DNA from 2 places in the Marivivens marinus genome. Region 2 is predicted to be linked to the other one. Evidence: riboswitches for the same ligand, from Rfam matches in the RefSeq annotation. Region 2 holds a riboswitch; the other holds the start of a gene.
The links. A riboswitch is a leader RNA that binds a small molecule or an ion and turns the genes downstream of it on or off. The one in region 2 is predicted to bind S-adenosylmethionine.
Positions count from the first base shown of each region.

Region 1 (10,357 bases), on a different contig from region 2:
GCATCCGCATCCCCGCAGCGCGCGCAGCCTGAAGCCCCGGCAGGCTGTCCTCGATTACCAGCGCCCGGGCGGGATCGACCCCCAAAGTCTCGGCTGCCAACAGAAAAAGGTCCGGCGCGGGCTTGCCGCGTTCGACCTGCGACGCGGTAAATACGCGCTCGTCGAAGAACCTGGACAGTCCCGTCATCGACAAAGACCGTTCGACACGCGTCGGGCTGGACGAGGTTGCCACGCAATAGGGTATGTCCAGCGACCGCAGAAGGTCCGCGACGCCCTCGGTCGGTTTCAAATCGGTCTTGAAACGCTCCAAAAGGATATCGCGATAGCGCTGTTCGAAATCCTGGGGCAGCGGGATTGCGTGCTCCCTGCGGATCGTAGCGGCCACCGTGGGCCAACTGCGGCCAAGGAAGTTTTCGCGAACATAGGCGCGGTCGATCGCGATCCCGACCTTGGCCAGTTCTTCGATAATGGCGTCGGCGGACAGAACTTCGCTGTCGATCAGCACGCCATCACAATCAAAAATGATCAGGTCGATCATCGCGGGCCTCCTTGGTCGGGTCTGATCTAAGCAGCGGGCACAGCCATGAAAAGCACAAACCGACCAATCCAGCCTTGCGGCGGGACGGCAGGCCGATAGTGTCGCACAATGATTACCCGAACCCACCAGAAGGGCGACGCGCATTCGGTCGCCGTCTATTCACCCTGCGAACGCTACCGCTATAGCCTGACCCGAACCTGGGATGCCGATGGCGGGCGGGCGCTGTTCGTGATGCTGAACCCGTCCACCGCGACGGAGGTTCAGAACGATCCGACCGTGGAACGCTGTGAACGGCGGGCCCGAACGCTAGGGTTTGGATCGTTCCGGGTGACCAATATCTTCGCCTGGCGCGACACTGACCCACGCAAGATGCGCGCAGCGCCGGACCCGATCGGGCCAGGGAACGATGATGCGATCCAAGACAGCGCGGCCGATTGGATCCGGAACGATCACGACCGGATTATCTGCGCCTGGGGCGCGCACGGCGACCACCTTGATCGCGGCGCGGCGGTAGAAGCCCTGCTGCGGGCCACGAACCGGCCGCTGTTTTCGCTTGGGCTGACCAAGGCCGGGCACCCCAAGCACCCCCTATATATCGGCTATGACACCCAACCAATGCATTGGTCGGCCTGAATGCTGCGCCGTTAACCCTTTTGGACAGAATTTGAGGTAGAACAGTCGCAACGGGGGTAGTCTTTCGCCGGTGTGCATTGTGATACACCGCAATGGGTGAGTTGGTCTTATGATTGCATTGCTTGCATTTTTGGGCGTGGCCTTTGTTGGGATGGCGATGCTGCCCATGATCGAAGGAACCGACGACGACGACGTACTGACTGGAACCGACGACGGAGAAATCATCGACGCGCGCGATGGTGACGATTTCGTCGACGGTGCGGGTGGGGATGACACGATCAGCGGCGGGGACGGCGACGACAGCCTGCTTGGCGGGGATGGCGACGACTATGTCGATGGCGCCGACGGGTCCGACACGGTTGACGGCGGCACAGGCAACGACGACCTTCACGGCGGTCGCAACGGGGACACCATCACGGGCGGCGACGGCGACGACGACCTGTTCGGTCATATCGACGACGACCTGATCTATGGCGAGGGTGGGTCCGATGATCTGACATCCGGCGATGGCGACGATTTCCTCGACGGCGGCGCCGGAAATGACAACCTGATGGGCAACCTGGGCGATGACACGCTGATCGGCGGCGACGGGTTTGACCAGATGTTCGGTGGAACCGGGAACGACATCGTGGACGGCCGCGATACGACCACCCAGGAAATGGATTTCGTGAACGGCGGACTTGGCGACGACGTCGTGATCGGGGGCGCCTTCGACCAACTGCACGGCGGCGGCGGGAACGACACCTTTGCCCTGACCGCCGGGTCTTCGGCGGCGGCGATCATCGCGGACTTTACCGTTGGCGAAGATTCCATCGAAATCTATTTTGACGGCGACGGGCCTGCGCCGGTCATCACCATCGGCGGTGATCCGGGCGCGCTTGTGCTTTATGCGGACGGTTCGGAACTGGCCCATTTGAACGGGCTCGACTCGTTTGATCTGTCCAACGTGACCCTGATCCAGACCTGACATCGGCCCGGCAAACGGCACAAACCCCTTTCATTTCCTGTGGATATCGACTATCCGCACCCATCTTCGCGATTCCGTCGCGACGATACCCTCCACGGGCCCTGCTGGACGACATCCCGGCTTGTGCCATAACCCTTTGTTTTCGAAAGGAGACCCCGATGTCGATTACGGCTGAAGAAAAGGCTCGCCTGATCAAGGAATTCGCCACCAAGGAAGGCGACACCGGTTCGCCGGAAGTCCAGGTTGCGATCCTGACCTCGCGGATCAACACGCTGACCGAACACTTCAAGACCCACAAGAAGGACAACCACGGCCGCCGTGGCCTTCTGATGATGGTCGCCCAGCGCCGGAAGCTGCTGGACTACACCAAGGCCAAGGACGAAGCGCGCTACCAGTCGCTGATCCAGCGCCTCGGCATCCGCCGCTAAGGGAAACAAGGTTTCCGATGGAACGCCCGCCGCACCCCGGCGGGCGTTTCCTTTTTGGGGCTTCGGCGTCCAAACGCTTGACCAGAACCCCCTGCCGGGCGTATCTCGCCCATGTGGCGATTTGTACCGGATTGCGGGCCACGTTAAACATGCCGCTAAAGAGGAGACGGGCCACCCGCCCCGATACCTTTGCCGGTGTCGGGGTTTTTTGTTGGCCGAAAGGAACCGGGCACATGGAAGAATGGAACAAACGCACCAAGGCGGTGCACAGCGGCACCCGCCGCAGCCAATATAACGAAGTCAGCGAGGCGATCTTCCTGACACAGGGCTTCGTCTACGACAGCGCCGAACAGGCCGAGGCCCGTTTCCTGCAGTCTGGGCCGGATGAATTCATCTATGCCCGCTATGGCAACCCGACCGTGCGCATGTTCGAAGAACGCATTGCCGCACTGGAAGGCGCCGAAGATGCCTTTGCCACCGCCAGCGGCATGGCCGCCGTCAATGGCGCACTGACGTCCCTTCTGAAAGCAGGCGACCATGTCGTGTCGGCCCGAGCGCTGTTCGGCTCGTGCCTTTACATCCTCGAAGAAATCCTTGGCCGCTACGGGGTCGAAGTGACCTTTGTCGACGGAACAGATCTTGACCAGTGGAAGGCCGCAATCCGGCCAGACACCAAGGCCGTCTTCTTTGAAAGCGTGTCCAACCCGACGCTTGAGGTGATCGACATTCGCGCGGTCGCGAACCTTGCCCACGCGGTCGGGGCGACAGTGATCGTCGACAACGTCTTTGCGACGCCCGTATTCTCCGGCGCGATCGAATTGGGCGTCGATGTCGTCGTCTATTCGGCAACCAAGCATATCGACGGTCAGGGCCGCGCGCTGGGCGGTGTGATCCTTGGCACCAAGGACTTCATCCGCAAGACAGTTGAACCCTACCTCAAACACACTGGCGGGGCGCTGTCGCCGTTTTCGGCCTGGCTGATGCTGAAGGGACTTGAGACAATGGATCTGCGGGTCCGGGCGCAGGCCGCAACAGCCCAGAAACTGGCCGAGGCGCTTGCCGCCGATGGTCGTCTGACCTCGGTCCTTTATCCCGGCCTGCCGGGGCACCCGCAGCATGGGCTGACCCAATCGCAGATGGGCGCGGGCGGCACGGTCTTGTCTTTCGACGTGGGCAGCAAGGACGCGGCGTTCAAATTCCTCAACGCGCTTCAGATCGCCGTGATCTCGAACAACCTTGGTGACGCGAAATCCATTGCGACTCATCCGGCTACGACAACCCACCAGCGCCTGTCCGACGACCAGAAGGTGACACTCGGGATCACCTCGGGCCTGATCCGGTTCAGCGTCGGCCTTGAGGACGCGGACGATCTGCTGGCCGATCTGAAGGGCGCACTGGACGCCGCAAACTGATCCGAACGGCGCTTTCCGGCGTAAAGATTCCGCTTTTGTTGGAAAACTGTCGTCGGTTCGCCATATAGTGGCATCTGTCGCACCGCCGAAGGGGGCTGCCATGAATATCCATTCTGTTGACCTCGACCGGGATCCCACCCGGGACGAAGCCGAAACCGCGCTTGCGCTGCTTCGGCGTTGGGCCGGGGGCGTGACCCCCGAAGAGGTTGCAACGCTGGACCCGCTGGTCAGCCGCCTGATCCCCGGACAGGAAGTGTCGAACTATCCGGCCCTTGCCCGCGCCTACCCCGAAGATTTCGTGGTCGACGAGGATTACAAGGCGTCGATGCCCGACCTTCAGAACGGGCCAGAAAGCCTGATCAAGGGCGCCAAGCGGCAGATCCAGCACGTTGGTATTTCCAACTTCCGCCTGCCGATCCGGTTTCACACCCGCGACAATGGCGACCTGACCCTGGAAACCAGCGTCACTGGCACCGTCAGCCTTGAGGCGGGCAAGAAGGGCATCAACATGTCCCGGATCATGCGCAGCTTCTACAAATACGCAGAAGAGACGTTCTCCTTCGCGGTCGTGGAACGGGCGCTGGACGCCTACAAGGAAGACCTCGACAGCTTCGATGCCCGTATCCAGATGCGGTTCTCCTTCCCGATGAAGGTGAAATCGCTGCGGTCGGGGCTGGAAGGGTTCCAGTACTACGACATCGCGTTGGAACTGGTGGAACAGAACGGGGTGCGCAAGGAAATCGTGCATCTGGACTATGTCTATTCCTCGACCTGCCCCTGTTCGCTCGAGCTGTCCGAACATGCCCGCCAGTTCCGAGGCCAGTTGGCGACCCCCCATTCGCAGCGGTCGGTGGCGCGCGTCTCGGTCGCGTTGGAACCGGGCAGCAAGTGCCTTTGGTTCGAAGACCTGATTGACATGGCCCGTGCCGCGGTGCCGACCGAAACACAGGTTATGGTCAAGCGTGAGGACGAACAGGCCTTTGCCGAGTTGAATGCAGCGAACCCGATCTTTGTCGAGGACGCTGCGCGCCTGTTTGCTGAACAGCTTCAGAAAGACCCGCGCATCGGGGATTTCCGGGTGATCGCAAGCCATCAGGAAAGCCTGCATAGCCACGATGCCGTCAGCGTTCTGACCGAGGGCGAGACCTTTGCCTCGCAAAGCCTTGACCCGAAGCTGTTCAACACCCTGTTCCACGTTGGCTGATCCGACGCGGGTTCTTCGGCCGGCCACGGTTGACGATCTGGACGACCTTTCGGCGCTGTGCATCCGGTCCAAGGCGCATTGGGGCTATGATCAGGCCTTTATGGCGGCCTGTCTGCCCGAGTTGATCGTCACCGAAGATGACATCGACGGCAGCCGCGTGATCGTGGCCGAGGTCGATGGCGTGCCGGTCGCGGTATCGCAGGTGGCTTTCGGCAGCGGTATCGCCGAATTGGTACGGCTGTTCGTGGACCCCGACGCGCTGGGGCAGGGTCATGGCGCGGCGCTTTACCAAGATGCGCTTGAGGCCGCGCGGGCCGCCGGGGCCCCCTTTCTGCGGATTGAAAGCGATCCGTTCGCCGCCCCGTTTTATGAACGAATGGGCGCCGAACGGGTTGGCGACGTGGCGTCCGAAACGGTTGCCGGGCGGCGTATCCCGCTCCTCCACCACCGTCTGGACCGCCATCGCGCTTGACACCCGCGCCGCCCCCGGCCAAGCCTTCGCCCATGCTGGACCTTCGCCCTGTCGGATATGTGATTGGCCTTCTGGTGGCCGTGATGGGCGTGGCCATGCTGGCGCCGCTGGTCTTCGACCTGATCGAAGGCGATCCAGAATGGCAGACCTTCCTGCAAACCTCTGTCATCACCTTCATGGCGGGTGTGGCGCTGGCTCTGTCCTGCGCGAATGGGGCCGCATCGGGCTTTAACGTCCGGCTGTCCTTTATCCTTACCACTGGCGCCTGGATCGCCCTGCCCGCCTTTGGCGCACTCCCGTTCATTTTCGGGGAAACCGACCTCGCGCTAGTCGACGCGATGTTCGAGGCGGTTTCCGGCATGACGACCACCGGCGCCACAGCGATTCACGGGCTGGAGGAACACTCCTACGGCATCCACCTGTGGCGGGCGATCCTGCAATGGCTGGGCGGCCTTGGGATCGTGATCGTCGCCCTGATCTTCCTTCCGGAAATGAAAGTTGGGGGGATGCAGTTCTTTCAGTCCGAGGGGTTCGACACTTTCGGCAAATCGCTGCCCCGTGCGATTGACATCGCCAAGGGGCTGCTTGGGGTCTATGTGGCGCTGACTGTCATTTGCGCACTGGCCTATTTCGCATCCGGAATGAACGCACAGGATTCCATCGTCCATTCCTTCACCACCATCGCAACGGGCGGGTTTTCGACAACGGATGCGTCCTTCGCGGCCTTCCCCGGCGCGCCGCAATATGTGGCCGTGGTCTTCATGATCCTTGCCGGGGTGCCCTTTATCCGGCTGCTGCAACTGACCCACGGCACGGCAAAACCCCTGTTTCAGGATGGGCAAGTCCGGGCCTACGTCGTTTGGTCCGCCTATGCCGTGGCGCTGATCGTGGTCTACCGCCTGTCCGCCAATGGAGAGTTCTCGGAGGAAACCTTCCGAAGCACCCTGTTCAATGTCGTGTCGATCTTTTCCGGCACGGGCTACGGCGATGGGGATGTAATGGCCTGGGGTCCGTTCCCCTTCGCCATCCTGTTCTGCGTCGGGGCTATCGGAGCTTGTTCGGGGTCGACCGGCTGTTCGGTCAAGGTGTTCCGCTACCAGATCATGCTGCGGGCCATCGCCGCGCAGGTGCGGCGAATGTACAGCCCCAGCCGGGTCGTCTCGGTCAAATACGAAGGGCGCGTGGTGTCAACAGAGGTGCTCGATTCCATCATGCTTCTGTTCACCTGCTTCATCCTCAGCTTTGGGGTGCTGATCGTGTTGATGGGCATGACCGGCTTGTCGTTCATCGGAGCTGTCACCGGGGCGTGGACATCCATTTTCAACATCGGCCCGGTCTTCGGACCCGAGGTCGGGCCATCGGGCGCGGTCAACACCTTTCCCCATGCCGCCAAGTGGCTGATGATTGGCGGAATGATCTTGGGGCGGCTTGAAATCGTGTCCGTCTTTGTTCTGCTTCTACCCCGGTTCTGGAGGGCCTGATCCATGCAACGACCGCTTGGCGCGCAACTTTCCCATATGCTGAAGGATCGGGGGGTCGAGGTGATCTTTGGCATTCCGGGCGTCCACAATCAGGAAATGTATCGCGGCATCGAAGAGGCCGGGCTGACCCATGTTCTGGCCCGCCACGAACAGGGGGCCGGGTTCATGGCCGATGGTTATGCCCGCGCCACCGGGCGCCCCGGCGTCTGCTATGTCATCACCGGGCCGGGGCTGTGCAACATCATGACCCCGATGGGGCAGGCTTATTCGGATAGCGTACCGTTGCTTGTCATTTCGTCCTGTCTTGCGGAAACCTCGGCCCGACGTGGGCAATTGCACCAGATGAAGGATCAGGAAGGGGCGGCGCGCACGGTCTGCGACTGGTCCGAAACGGCGCGAACAGCCGAGGCCGCCTATGCCCTGATCGACCGGGCGCTGTCGGAGTTCGGGACGGACCGGGCCCGGCCAAAGCACCTGTCGGTTCCGATCCCGCTGCTCGAGGCGGACGCGCCCACCTTTGCCCGCCATTTCGCCCAGCCCTTTGATCTGCGCGAACCGCATGCCGCGGATGTGGCGATGGTTGCGCAGCTTTTGGCAGCCGCGAAAAAGCCCATGTTCATCTTTGGCGGCGGTGCCCGAGCCGCGACCCCGGCGGCGCGAGAACTGACTCGCCGGTATGGCGCGGCCTCTTTCACCACCTATGCCGGGCGGGGGATCATCGACGCCGATGATCCACTGCATTTCGGCGCCTTCCTTGCCCGCCCCGACAGCGCTAGGGTTCTGGCCGAGGCGGACCTGCTGATTGCCATCGGAACCGATCTGGCCGAGGTGGATATCTGGCGCGACACCCCGGGCCATGACTGTGAAGCGGTGATTGTGAACATCGACGCCGAGGTTCTGGCCAATGCCAGCCCGCAAGACGCCCGCGTCCGTTGCGGCGCGGTGGAATTCTGCCGCGCGCTTGCGCATCAGCCTGCTGCGCCCGCGACCGGATGGTCCAGCGCTGACATCGCCGCCACCCGCGCCAAATGGCGGGCCGAAATCGAGGCCGAGCGCCCCGGCATCCTGCCCGTGGCCGACGCCCTGCGCGAGGCACTGCCCGCCGAGACGATGATCTTTTCGGACATGACCCAGTTTGCCTATGCCGCGAAAGAGGTCTGGCCGATGCCCGCGCCGGGGCTGTGGCACCACCCCTTTGGCTTTGGCACGCTGGGCTATGCGTTGCCCGCGGCCATCGGCGGCAAGATCGGGGTCGGGGACCGGCCCGTCATTGCCATCGCCGGCGACTACGGGTTCCAATACACGCTTCAGGAACTGGGCGTCGCGGTGGAACTGGGCCTCACCCTGCCAATCATCCTTTGGGACAACGGCAAGCTGGGAGAGATCGAGGCTAGCATGGTTGCCGCACAGATCGCGCCCAACGCGGTGATCCAGCGCAACCCGGATTTCTGCAAACTGGCCGAGGCCTACGGCGCCCGCTCCGCCGCGCCCCGCAGCAAGGCCGCTTTCCAGAAAGCCATTGCCGAAGCACTCTCTGCCGATGGTCCGACCCTGATCCACACGACACCTGATTGCGGTCTCTGAGGGGCGAAAACTCCCTTCTTTCCAAGGCCCTTGTTTTCCTGTATTGCCCCGCCATCTGAGACGTGACGCTTGGGACCCCGGCGCATGAGATGATAGAGGGGTCGGCGGCAATGGGGCCGCCATTGAAACGGAGGACCCGAGAGGGCTCGGGAGTGCCTCCAATCAGGATACGCTAGATGTTCAACGAAGTGAAAAAATCCATCCAGTGGGGTGAAGAAACCCTGACTCTGGAAACCGGCAAGGTTGCCCGTCAGGCTGACGGGTCGGTCATTGCCACGCTTGGCGAAACCTCGGTCATGGCCAACGTGACCTTTGCCAAGACCCAAAAGGAAGGTCAGGACTTCTTTCCGCTGACTGTCCACTACCAGGAAAAATACTATGCCGCCGGTAAAGTTCCGGGCGGCTTCTTCAAGCGCGAGGCGCGGCCGACCGAAAAGGAAACGCTGACCGCCCGCCTGATCGACCGTCCGATCCGCCCGCTGTTCGTCGAAGGCTTCAAGAATGAAGTTCTGGTGATGTGCACCGTGCTGAGCCACGACCTTGTCAACGACCCCGATATCGTCGCGATGATCGCCGCTTCGGCCGCGCTGACGATTTCCGGCGCGCCCTTCATGGGCCCGATCGCCGGTTGCCGCGTGGGCTACGAGGATGGCGACTACATCCTGAACCCGACTGTCGATGACATGCAGGGCCTGCGCAACAACCCCGACCAGCGTCTGGACCTTGTTGTCGCCGGGACCAAAGACGCCGTGATGATGGTCGAATCCGAAGCCTACGAGTTGACGGAAGATGAAATGCTGGGTGCCGTGACCTTTGCGCACGAACAGATCCAGCCGGTCATCGACCTGATCATCGACCTTGCCGAAGACGCCGCGAAAGAGCCCTTCGACTTCACCCCGCCGGACTACAGCGACATCCTTGCCGCCGTGACCGCCGCTGGCGAAGAGAAGATGCGCGCCGCTTATGCGATCACCGACAAGCAGGAACGCACTGCTGCCGTTGCCGCCGCCAAGGCTGAAATCAAAGACGCCCTGACCGAAGAACAGCTGGCCGACGCCAACCTTGGCACCGCGCTGAAGAAACTGGAATCGAAGGTTCTGCGCGGCGATGTTGTCAAGCACGGGCGCCGTATTGACGGCCGCGCGCTGGACACCGTTCGCCCGATCGTCTGCGAAACTGGCCTTCTGCCCCGGACCCACGGGTCGGCCCTGTTCACCCGTGGTGAAACCCAGGGTCTGGTCGTGACCACCCTCGGCACCGGCGATGACGAACAGATCATCGACGCACTGCACGGCAACTTCCGGTCCAACTTCCTGCTGCACTACAACTTCCCGCCCTACTCGGTTGGCGAAGTTGGCCGCGTTGGATCGCCCGGTCGTCGTGAAATCGGCCACGGCAAACTGGCATGGCGCGCCCTTCAGGCCGTTCTCCCCGCCGCGACCGACTTCCCCTACACCATCCGTCTGGTGTCCGAGATCACCGAATCGAACGGGTCGTCCTCCATGGCGTCCGTCTGCGGTGGCTCGCTGTCGATGATGGATGCAGGCGTTCCGCTGAAGTCCGCGGTTGCCGGTGTGGCCATGGGCCTCGTGCTGGAAGAAGACGGCTCCTACGCCGTTCTAACCGACATCCTTGGTG
Region 1 covers NZ_JAYKKJ010000002.1:391,742-402,098, reverse strand. Annotated here, with positions in the region: gene U3648_RS04575 (HAD family hydrolase) at 1-538, opposite strand, end outside; gene U3648_RS04570 (DUF1643 domain-containing protein) at 647-1,171, shown strand; gene U3648_RS04565 (calcium-binding protein) at 1,338-2,138, shown strand; gene rpsO (30S ribosomal protein S15) at 2,297-2,566, shown strand; SAM riboswitch at 2,670-2,746, shown strand; gene metZ (O-succinylhomoserine sulfhydrylase) at 2,800-3,978, shown strand; gene folE2 (GTP cyclohydrolase FolE2) at 4,079-5,182, shown strand; gene U3648_RS04545 (GNAT family N-acetyltransferase) at 5,175-5,654, shown strand; gene U3648_RS04540 (TrkH family potassium uptake protein) at 5,687-7,135, shown strand; gene U3648_RS04535 (thiamine pyrophosphate-binding protein) at 7,139-8,719, shown strand; gene pnp (polyribonucleotide nucleotidyltransferase) at 8,896-10,357, shown strand, end outside.
Region 1: it holds a riboswitch for S-adenosylmethionine, as region 2 does, so the genes downstream of both, metZ (O-succinylhomoserine sulfhydrylase) here and U3648_RS13635 (hypothetical protein) in region 2, are expected to answer to the same signal.

Region 2 (10,357 bases):
GGCGCTGGTCGAATTCATGTGGCGCGGCGGGCGCCCCCAATCCAATGCAAAGGCCAAGGGCAGCCAGCCGGTTTGCGGCCGCAGCTTTTCCTGTCCGACATAATGCGCCCAGCCGCCACCGGACTGACCCACGCAACCGCACATCACCAGCATGTTGATGACACCGCGATAGTTCATGTCCATATGGTACCAGTGGTTCATCGCCGCGCCGATGATGATCATCGACTTGCCGTTGGTCTTTTCGGCGTTCAGCGCGAAGTCGCGGGCGACATGGGCGATTTTGTCGGCGGAAACGCCGGTGATCTTTTCCGCCCAGGCCGGGGTGCCCGGCACATCATCGGAATATTTCGTCGCGACCCAATCGCCGCCCAAACCCCGGTCCAACCCGTAGTTGGCGCAGAACAGGTCGAAGACCGTGGCAACCATTTCCGTCTTGCGGCCAATCTTGATCTTCTTGACCGGCACGTTCTTGGTCAGGATGTTCGGGCGTTTGTCCCCGGTCGAGAAGGACTCGGTCGCATCGGCGCCGAAATAGGGAAAGTCGATCCCCACCACGTCGTCGTGGTCCTCTTCAAGGATGAAGGACATCGACAGGTCGGTGTCCGCCTCGGCGGCGCGGGTTTCAAGGTTCCACTTGCCCGCCTCGCCCCAGCGGTAGCCGATCGACCCGTTCGGGCTGACCAGCCCGCCAGAGGTGCGATCCCAAGCGACGGTTTTCCATTCCGGGTTGTTCTTTTCGCCCAGCTTTCCGGTCAGGTCATCGGCCCGCAGGAACCGGCCCGGCACCAGTTGGCCGTCCTTTTCCTCGATCCGGACCAGCATGGGGAAGTCGCTGTATTTGCGGCAGTAATCGGTGAAATATTCGGACTGGCGATCAAGGTGGAATTCCCGCAGGATCACGTGGCCAAAGGCCATCGCCAACGCGGCATCCGTGCCCTGCTTGGCGTTCAGCCAGACATCGCCGAATTTGGCGGCTTCGGAATAGTCGGGGCAGATCACGGCGGACTTGGTGCCGCGATAGCGGGCCTCGGTGTAGAAATGCGCGTCCGGGGTCCGGGTCTGGGGCACGTTCGACCCCCAGAGCAGCAGATAGCCCGCGTTGTACCAATCGGCGCTTTCCGGCACGTCGGTCTGTTCGCCCCATGTCATCGGGGACGCGGGGGGAAGGTCGCAATACCAATCATAGAAAGACATGCAGACGCCGCCCAGAAGCGACAGGTAACGCGACCCGGCAGCATAGGAGATCATCGACATGGCCGGGATCGGCGAGAAGCCGAACACTCGGTCCGGGCCATAGGTCTTGGCGGTATAGGCGTTGGCGGCGGCCGTGATCTCGGTCGCTTCGTCCCAGCTGGCCCGGACGAACCCGCCCTTGCCGCGCGTTTCGACATAGCCATTGCGCAGGACCGGGTCGTTCTGGATCGCGGTCCAGGCCTCGATCGGGGACATGGTTTCGCGCATCCGTCGCCAGACCTTCAGAAGGCGGCCCCGGATCAGCGGGTTTTTCACCCGGTTCGCGGAATAGAGATACCAGCTGTAGGACGCGCCGCGGGCGCAGCCGCGCGGTTCATGGTTGGGCAGGTCGGGCCGGGTCCGGGGATAATCCGTCTGCTGGGTTTCCCAGGTCACGATCCCGGACTTGACGTAGATCTTCCACGAACAAGATCCGGTGCAGTTCACCCCATGGGTCGAGCGGACGATCTTGTCGTGCCGCCAGCGGTTTCTATAGGTGTCTTCCCAGTCGCGGTTTTCGCGGGTCGTCTGGCCGTGGCCGTTGGAAAAACGGTCCAGTTCCTTAGACGAGAGGAAGTTCAATCTGTCGAGCAGGTGGCTCATCTCAACTCTCCTTGGGGTGTCGGCGGCCCCGCGCGGTTGCCCGCGCAGGACACATGGCGTTCAGCGGGTGCTCAGCACGAGACCGGCGCGTTCTTGCGGCTGTAGAAGATCCAGGTGATCACGACGCAGAGGATGTAGAAGATCAGGAAGCCCCAGAGCGCGCCGTGCGGCTGACCCGTCATGCCGATCGAGGTCCCGTAGGCCTTGGGGATGAAGAAGGCCCCGTAGGCGGCGATGGCGCTGGTGAAGGCGATGATCGCGGCACTTTCCCGTTCGGTCGTGCGCTGGATGTCCGCCGGGTTACCGTTGGGCATCAGGCGGGGGATTTCCTTTTTCATGATCGAGGGGATCATCTGGAAGGTCGAGGCGTTACCGACACCGGTCAGGAAGAACAGCGCCATGAAGCAGGCGAAGAAGCCCCAGAAATTGCCGGCATAGTCACCCGAGGGCAGGAATTGCAGCACGCCCCAGACCGCGACGATCATGCCCAGGAAGACCCAGAAGGTCACCCGGCCACCGCCGAACTTGTCCGAGACCCACCCGGTTGCGGCCCGGCTAAGCGCGCCGACAAGCGGCCCGAGGAAGGCATAGGACAGCACGTTCACATCCGGGAACTGCGTCTTCATTAGCAGCGGGAAGCCCGCGGAATAGCCAATGAAGCTGCCGAAGGTGCCGGTGTAGAGGATGCACATCACCCAGTTGTGGAACCGCTTGAGAATGCTGAGCTGGTCGGCTAGCGATGCCTTGGCATCGGCGATGTCATTCATCCCGAACCAGGCCGCGATGGCGCTGACAAGGATAAAGGGCACCCAGACGAAACCCGCGTTCTGAATCCACAGCTGGCTGCCGTCCGACAGGGTGACGGGCGCGCCGCCGATGGCACCGAAGACACCTGCGGTGATGACCATCGGCACGACGAATTGCATGACCGACACGCCAAGGTTGCCAAGGCCCGCGTTCAACGCCAGCGCGTTGCCCTTTGTGGCCTTGGGGTAGAAATAGGCGATGTTGGCCATGGAGGACGCAAAGTTGCCGCCGCCAAAGCCGCACATCAGGGCTAGGGCAAGGAACATCGCATAGGGGGTTTCCGGGTTCTGAACCGCGAAACCGATCCCAAGCGCGGGAAGCAGCAGCGAGAGGCTGGACAGTGTCGTCCATTTCCGGCCACCAAAGATCGGGATCATGAAGCTGTAGAAGATCCGCAGCGTCGCACCCGACAGCCCCGGCAGGGCCGCCAGCCAGAACAGCTGCCCGGTGGAGTATTCAAACCCGATCGCGGGCAGTTTCGCCACGACGACCGACCAGACCATCCAGACCGAAAAGGCCAGAAGCAGGTTCGGGATCGAGATCCAGAGGTTGCGGGTTGCGATGGATTTGCCCTTGTCGGCCCAGAACTGCGGGTCTTCGGGGCGCCAGTCGATCAGGGTGTGCCCCTGCTGGCCGGATGTTGCGGTGATCGCCATTGTGATGTCCTCGCGGGTTGGCGTTTTCTGTGTGGGGCGGCCAGTTCGCCGACCGCCCCGTGTATCGGCCTAGCTGGCCGGATGTTGCGTGGTCTTGGTCCGGGCGATGGCCTGAAGCCCTTCTTCGAGGGCGGCGTTCGCGCGTTCGGCCTTGGCCCGCAGCGTGTTGATGTTCGCGGCGGCGAAATTGGCGCGCTCTTCGTCTTCCTGCCGGGTCGAGAAGCGGACGAAGAAGGCAAGGAAAGAAGCGCAGGTGACGATGATCCCGAGGATCAGGAAGGCCTGGCTCCAGTCGATCATGTTCTTGAACAGGAAGCCCGCCAGAACCGCCCCGGCATTCCCCCCTGCCCCGACCACGCCGGCAACCGCGCCAAGGGCCTTCTTGTTGATGAAGGGAACCACCGAGTAGGTCGCGCCTTCGGACATCTGCGTGAACAGCGAGAAGACGATCAGCGCCGGCAGAGCCAGGAACAACACCTGCATCTGACTGAACACCATCAGCGCGCAGCCTTCGAACAGCAGGCAGATGAACAGCCAGAAGCTGCGGCCCCGCAGCCCCCAGAGTGCGCCGAAGTTGTCACCGAAGATCCCGCCCAGCGTGCGGGCGAAAAGGTTCATCAGGCCGAAAGAGGCAGCGACGAAACCGGCGGCGATCAGGCTCAGGTCGAAGTAGTCGGCGAAGTAGAGGGCGGCCACGTTGTTGACCGTCAGTTCGATCCCGAAACAGGCCCCGTAGATCACGAACAGCACCCAGACCCTCGGGTCCTTCAACGCCTGCATGTAGTTGCCCGTGACCTTCTTCTTTTCTTCCATCATGCCCTTGGCGCGCAGGTCGTCAAAGTTGCCGTCCGGCGCATCCTGCGTGAGGAAGTAATAGGCGATCCCGATCAGGAAGATGATGACGCCGACGACGACCATGGACAGGCGCCAGCCGACCGCCTCGGAGAACCCAAAGCCCACAACAAAGACCGAGAACAGAAGAGGCATGACAAACTGCGTGACACCGCCGCCAAGGTTGCCCCACCCGGCCGAGGTCGCGTTCGCCTGGCCCACCACATTCGGCGCGAACATCACGCTGGTGTGGTATTGGGTGATGACGAAGGACGCCCCGATCCCACCGATCAGAACCCGGAAGATCAGGAAGCTTTCAAAGTTCCACGACAGGCCGATGCCCATCACCGGGAAGGCACCGAGGATCAAAAGCCATGTATAGGCCTTCCGGGGCCCGATCCGGTCGCACAGCCAGCCGATGAACAGCCGCGCGAAGATTGTGATCGAGACCGACCCGATAATGGCCCAGCCGATCTGATCCTTGGTCAGTTGCAATTCGTCCCGCACCACCGCCATCAGCGGCGCGATCCCGAACCATGCAAAGAAGCACGAGAAGAACGCGAACCACGTCATGTGGAATGTTCTGATCTGCGGCATCCTCACGTTAAGGAAATTCGACCACAATGCCGTGGCCTTGTTCTGTAGTTCCATCTCTGTCCCTCCAATTTCAGGCGAGTCATGCGCCTCTCTTGGGTTGGGACCGTGATGGGGGACATGGGGCACCCCGTGTTTGATCTGGATCAGATTTTCATTTTTTCCCCTTAAAATAAATGACTTACAGAAATTCATCAACCAAACGGCAGCGACTCATCAAACCGAGCGCATAAACCTGTCAACTCGTCGCTTGACAAATATCAATCAGGAGACGCACCTTGGCGACCACGGACCTGGGGATGTCAGCCAATGCCAAAATCATATTATGACGACGTGCGTCGGCTGCATCTGTTCGAAAAAATGTCGCGGGACAAGTTCGACGACCTGATGCGCGGGTCCTACGTTCAGAACTTCCCGCCCCAAATCGACATGATCCACGAAGGCGAAACCAGCGATTTCCTGCATGTCGTCCTAAGCGGCGCCGTCGAACTGTTTTCAAGCTGGAACAACCGCGAAACCACCATGGCGATCATCCGTCCGATTTCCACATTCATCCTTGCCGCGACGATCAAGAATGCCCCCTATCTGATGTCCGCCCGGACAATCGAAAAAAGCCGGATCGCCCTGATCCCAAGCCAGGACGTGCGCGCCGCCTTTGACGCGGACAATGATTTCGCGCGGGCGATCGTGACCGAGCTTGCCCAATGCTATCGGGGCGTCGTCAAATCCCACAAGAACGTCAAACTACGAACGTCTCTGGAACGGCTGGCCAACTACCTCTTGCGACAGTCCAACAGCAACGGCAGCGCCCTGCAATTCGACCTGCCGTTCGAAAAGCGGACCCTGTCGTCCCTTCTTGGGATGACGCCGGAAAACCTCAGCCGAGCCTTCAAGAGCCTTTCGCTCTATGGGGTCTCGGTCGACGGGCGGCGGATCATCATCGGGGACATCGAGGTGCTTCGGGCCTTCGCGAAACCCAATCCGCTGATCGACGGTGTCCCCGCCCAAGAATAGGATTTCCAGGGCAAGACGACGAAATGACCGGCATCATATGGTAGGATGGCGGAGGGAATCGAACTGGTCGCGAACTCTCTCCGATGGCGATGTCATTTACTGCGGATTCTTTCGAGAAGATGCGGGAAGAAATACTTCGATTGGCGTTCGCCCATTGAAAACCGGCGCGACTACACATACGTTTAAAAGTGCATCAAGAGTGAGGCTATGCCTCCGCCAACCTGCCAAACCCGGCAAGGTGGTCGCCCGAAAGGGGATGCGGCCAGATCGGCAACTAATGGGTTGGCCTCATCCACAAGCGATTGTCCTGCCGGTCTCGAACAAGGAGACCGCAATGATTACACGTCGAGATTTCATCGCCACAACTGCCGCCACTGCGTCTAGCCCATTGGCTGTGCATGCCGCAGGGGAGCAAGACACCCGCTCACCCCTGAAAGCCCAGCCACGGGTACGGACACTGTTTACCAAACAAACCGGTGACGGTCGGCTACTGCTCTTTAGCGACGGCCCTGAGACGCCATCGAAACTGATCAAGCCAGAGGCTCTTGAGCGGGCATTCGGCCCAGGCACCGATCTCGTCCTGCAACAACCGGATCATTGGCGTATGATCGAAGAAGGCTGGTTTGCGAAAGAGGATCTCTACGAGCCAACCGAGTTCGAAGATCCCGCGTTTCGCATTTGGCATGCAAACTACCGGCCCGAAACGGAAGCTCACGACCTTCTGTACGATCTTTTCAGCGACCAAATCACCGGCCCCTTGGGCGCCCGTATCCCGGACGTAGGGCTTGAACTGGGAGAACACCCGAGCACACCGAGATACGCGACGGCCAAGCTTGATGGTGACTGGTGTCTGCCTCACCTCAGGGCTGAAGTCGCTGAACGTACAAATTGGGTTGTCATCGACGTCGGCAACGCCTTCGGCGAGGTGGAACGATGACCTGCTGTGTACGAAAAGGGACCCTGCCCCCGCGGGCGTTGTGCATTTGCGGAAGCTGGGACGTCGAGATGATCTGGATGCACGGCTTGACCGATGGCCACAAGTGCAACCGATGTGGGCGGGCCTGGAACGAAGAATACGACATCGAGATACGGCCTTCCGATCTCAACTGGGCCCATCTCCCGGCTGTAGGCGCCGCCAAGTACGCCAGACAGCAAGGCTGGCTGCCTGAACATTGAAATTCTGAGAAGATACAAAAATTCTGGAGAAACCATGATGTCAGAAGATTTCGATCTCGACTTCAGACCCAAATCCTACTGGGGCCCACAGAGCCTGGCTTCCTACTTCGGAAGCCACATCACCGGAGAACTTCGAAGGCAGGCAGCCAAGAATGAGGCCGCTTCTGGATCAGACCTCGCCGTGCCCACCGAACCAACGCTCGATAGCACGGCCCGATCAATACAAGGTTCAATCCATCCCTGGCTCATGGGCGGGGAGTATCTTCCCCCTCTCCGCCCGGATGAAGTGGAGATAGCGCGGGTCACCTTGCGATCGGTAACGATGGACGTCTTTTCGATCAGGGCGCGGCGCTCTGGGGAACGGATCTATTTCCGACTGGTCGATGAATACATGGAGCAGGAACCGCCAGAACGTTTCACCGTGAAGCCGCGCTGGGCCAAGAGCCCACTGTCGATGCGGCAGGTCATAGCTATCATCGACGAAAACGGCCTCATCGATGACTACAGAGATTTGAACTTCGATGGGTCCAATGCCGACGAAATCTTCAATTTTGCGACAGCGTCCTCGGAGTTTTACCCCGAGCTCGCAGCATACTTCGATCACCAAAATGAAAAATGGCTCGAAGAGCAAATCAGACAGTCTTCAGACGATAACGACGAATGAGAAGCGCCATTCAGGGTGCTGAGCAGAAACCAAAAATAAGGAAAGGAACGTTGGATGCACGATATAAGTCCTGACATTCACGGCCAGGCAGGAAAACTCAAAATCGCACTGAGCAATCTCGGCTACGTCGAGGGAAACGGAGCCTGGCGTCACAGCCAACCGAAACGCCACGTCATTAATATCATTGATTTCATTGACTTCGGCCTCGACAATCGGGAGCTCATTCGAGCCAATCGTTTTGCGTGTGAATGAAAGGATTAGCAGATGACATTTATCGAAGAGTTTTCTGAAATCGAGGCACTGCTTCTTCCTGATAGTGATGACGAGGATGCGGGCACTTCGGCATACAAGGACGAGGAGATCGACCGCCTTCCGGTCATCGCGCATGAGGTCGCTGAGTATGAAAATGAGATTGACGACTCCCCACATCACTCATGGCGCTCTGAACGCTCGCTTCTAGTGGCAGAGGTCCCTGATCGCGCCGATTGCTATGCGCTTCTGGAGCTGGATTGGGATGATAACTGGGGAACATGGACGTGGTCCTGTGAAGCCGTTGTCGAAGGCGCACCCTCACGCAAAGCCGCAGCAACCGCGATGCTGGAAAGATATGCGAGGGAGCGGCTCTCGAACAGCGGCGGCGGAGCCTATCAGGCGTTCCTGGAAAGCCTTCTTCCACCGCCGGAGACTGTCGAACCTAACGAACTGGTTTCGAAACTTATTCAGGAAGCTCAAGGTCTCATTGATGCTGAAGAGTCTTCGGGGGGCGATGACTTTCCGGTGGAAACTGAACTGCGCGAAAATGAGCAGGTTGTCTGGGTTGCCAGCACCTTCGATGGATTCGCTCTGGTCAATGTTTTTGAGGTGCGCTGCGCCTCGCAACCAACACAATTTGTCGCGCTGTCGCACTCTGATGGTGGGGTGGTATTCCGATACGATGGTCCATGGGCAAGTCTTGAAGATGCGCAAAGAAGCTTCGCCACCGAAGAAGGCTGGACGATTGTAAAATGAAATCTTCTAAGAAAGTGCCACGGGGTGCTTTGAGCAGCAAAAGAGGCGCAGCACCGTATGTATGACATCATCCCTGACATTCATGGACAGGCAGGAAAACTAAGAGGGGCTCTCCGCAATCTCGGATACTCCGAGAGGCGCGGTGCGTGGCGGCACAGTGACCCGAAGCGTCATGCGGTCTTTCTAGGTGATTTTATTGACCGTGGACCCGACAATCGGGAGGTGATCCGCATCGTTCGGGGAATGATCGAAGCCGGCGCTGCGTCCGCTGTTATGGGAAACCATGAACTGAACGCGATACATTTCCACACCAGAGATGAGAACGGGCCGCTCAGGGCTCACTCTGAAAAGAACATGGCTCAGCACGCGTCATTTCTGAAGGAGTTTCCATTGGGGTCATCAGACGCCCGCGAAGCCATCGCCTGGATGCGAACCCTTCCTCTTTTTCTCGAGTTCGACAGTTTCCGGACGGTACATGCGTGCTGGAACGAAGCAGGCATCCAAGAATTGAAAGCACTGACCAGGAACGGCGTCATGTCAGAGGATCAGCTGATCAAGGCCGCGGACAAACGGCATGCGCTGTTCGAGCTTGTCGAAACCGCTCTCAAAGGCCCTGAACTTCAGCTGCCCGATGGCTTCTTCTTCGTCGACAAGGGTGGTCACGAGAGACGAGAGGTTCGCAGGAAGTGGTGGGACGGAAAGGCGGTTTCATGGCGCGACATCGCAATCTCGGTGCCAAACCCAGAACAACTACCAGACCGTGAACTGCCTGACGATGTTTTGACCTCCGCCTACCCGAGCGACGCAACCCCCGTATTTTTCGGCCACTACTGGATGACGGGCAGCCCGCTTCTTCAGGCTGAGAATGCACTTTGCCTCGACTATTCCGCGGGACTCGATGGGCCCGTCGTCACCTATCATGCTCGGCCAGGACAGAATTCCATTTCGCTCGAGCACCTTCGGGTACATTAGCGGCCTCTTAGCCCAACAAATTTGCATTGTCCGCAACATCGCATCAGCGATGTGGGCCCGGTTCATCGCTCAAATCGACATGTTGAGTGCAATTCCGCGCGACGAATGGAGCGCGATAGCAAATAAGATTGATAGGCTGGTTTATTCCCCCTGCCACTGGGGCAGAGCGCAAAGCGTATTCACCAGCTGCATTTGCTCGACAGTGGTGCATTTTGCCTCACGCAATCGCGGCGCACCAAATACCAGCGCGAGCCCCTTGGCACGTGACACAGCGACATTGATGCGGTTCAGCGAGAACAGAAACTCCATCCCGCGCGAGGTTTCTTCGGCGGAGGATGCGGTCATGGAAACCAGGCAGACCGGTGCCTCTTGTCCCTGAAACTTATCGACGGTGCCGACACGCACGCCGGATGGAAGCGCATCCCGCAAAGCGTTTACCTGTGCGTTGTATGGGGCGACGACGATGATGTCCGTCTCGCGCATCGGCCGCGTGCTGCCGTCCTTCTCCGTCCAGCTTCCACCAAGAAGCTTGGCGACGGTTCCTCCAATTGCGACGACTTCTTCCTGTGCGATCTGTGCATTGCCCTCATGCGGGACCGGCACCCAGAAAGCTCCGGCTTCGGGGAGCGCCGTGCCTGTCACGCACTGGTTAGCCGTATCAGGATGGCTGGTCAGTCGGCCTTCATACACCTGTTCCGAGACAAACCGACAGACCTCCGGGTGCAAGCGCCTGGATGTGGGAAGGAAAATGCCCCGGTCGGCTGGAACCGTCGCATGCTCACCGAGCATCCAATCCAGG
Region 2 covers NZ_JAYKKJ010000009.1:20,859-31,215, reverse strand. Annotated here, with positions in the region: gene U3648_RS13655 (nitrate reductase subunit alpha) at 1-1,836, opposite strand, end outside; gene U3648_RS13650 (NarK family nitrate/nitrite MFS transporter) at 1,908-3,299, opposite strand; gene U3648_RS13645 (MFS transporter) at 3,369-4,781, opposite strand; gene U3648_RS13640 (helix-turn-helix domain-containing protein) at 5,034-5,738, shown strand; SAM-I-IV-variant riboswitch at 5,924-6,026, shown strand; gene U3648_RS13635 (hypothetical protein) at 6,073-6,675, shown strand; gene U3648_RS13630 (hypothetical protein) at 6,949-7,578, shown strand; gene U3648_RS13625 (metallophosphoesterase family protein) at 7,633-7,830, shown strand; gene U3648_RS13620 (hypothetical protein) at 7,843-8,586, shown strand; gene U3648_RS13615 (metallophosphoesterase) at 8,644-9,558, shown strand; gene U3648_RS13610 (TM0106 family RecB-like putative nuclease) at 9,700-10,357, opposite strand, start outside.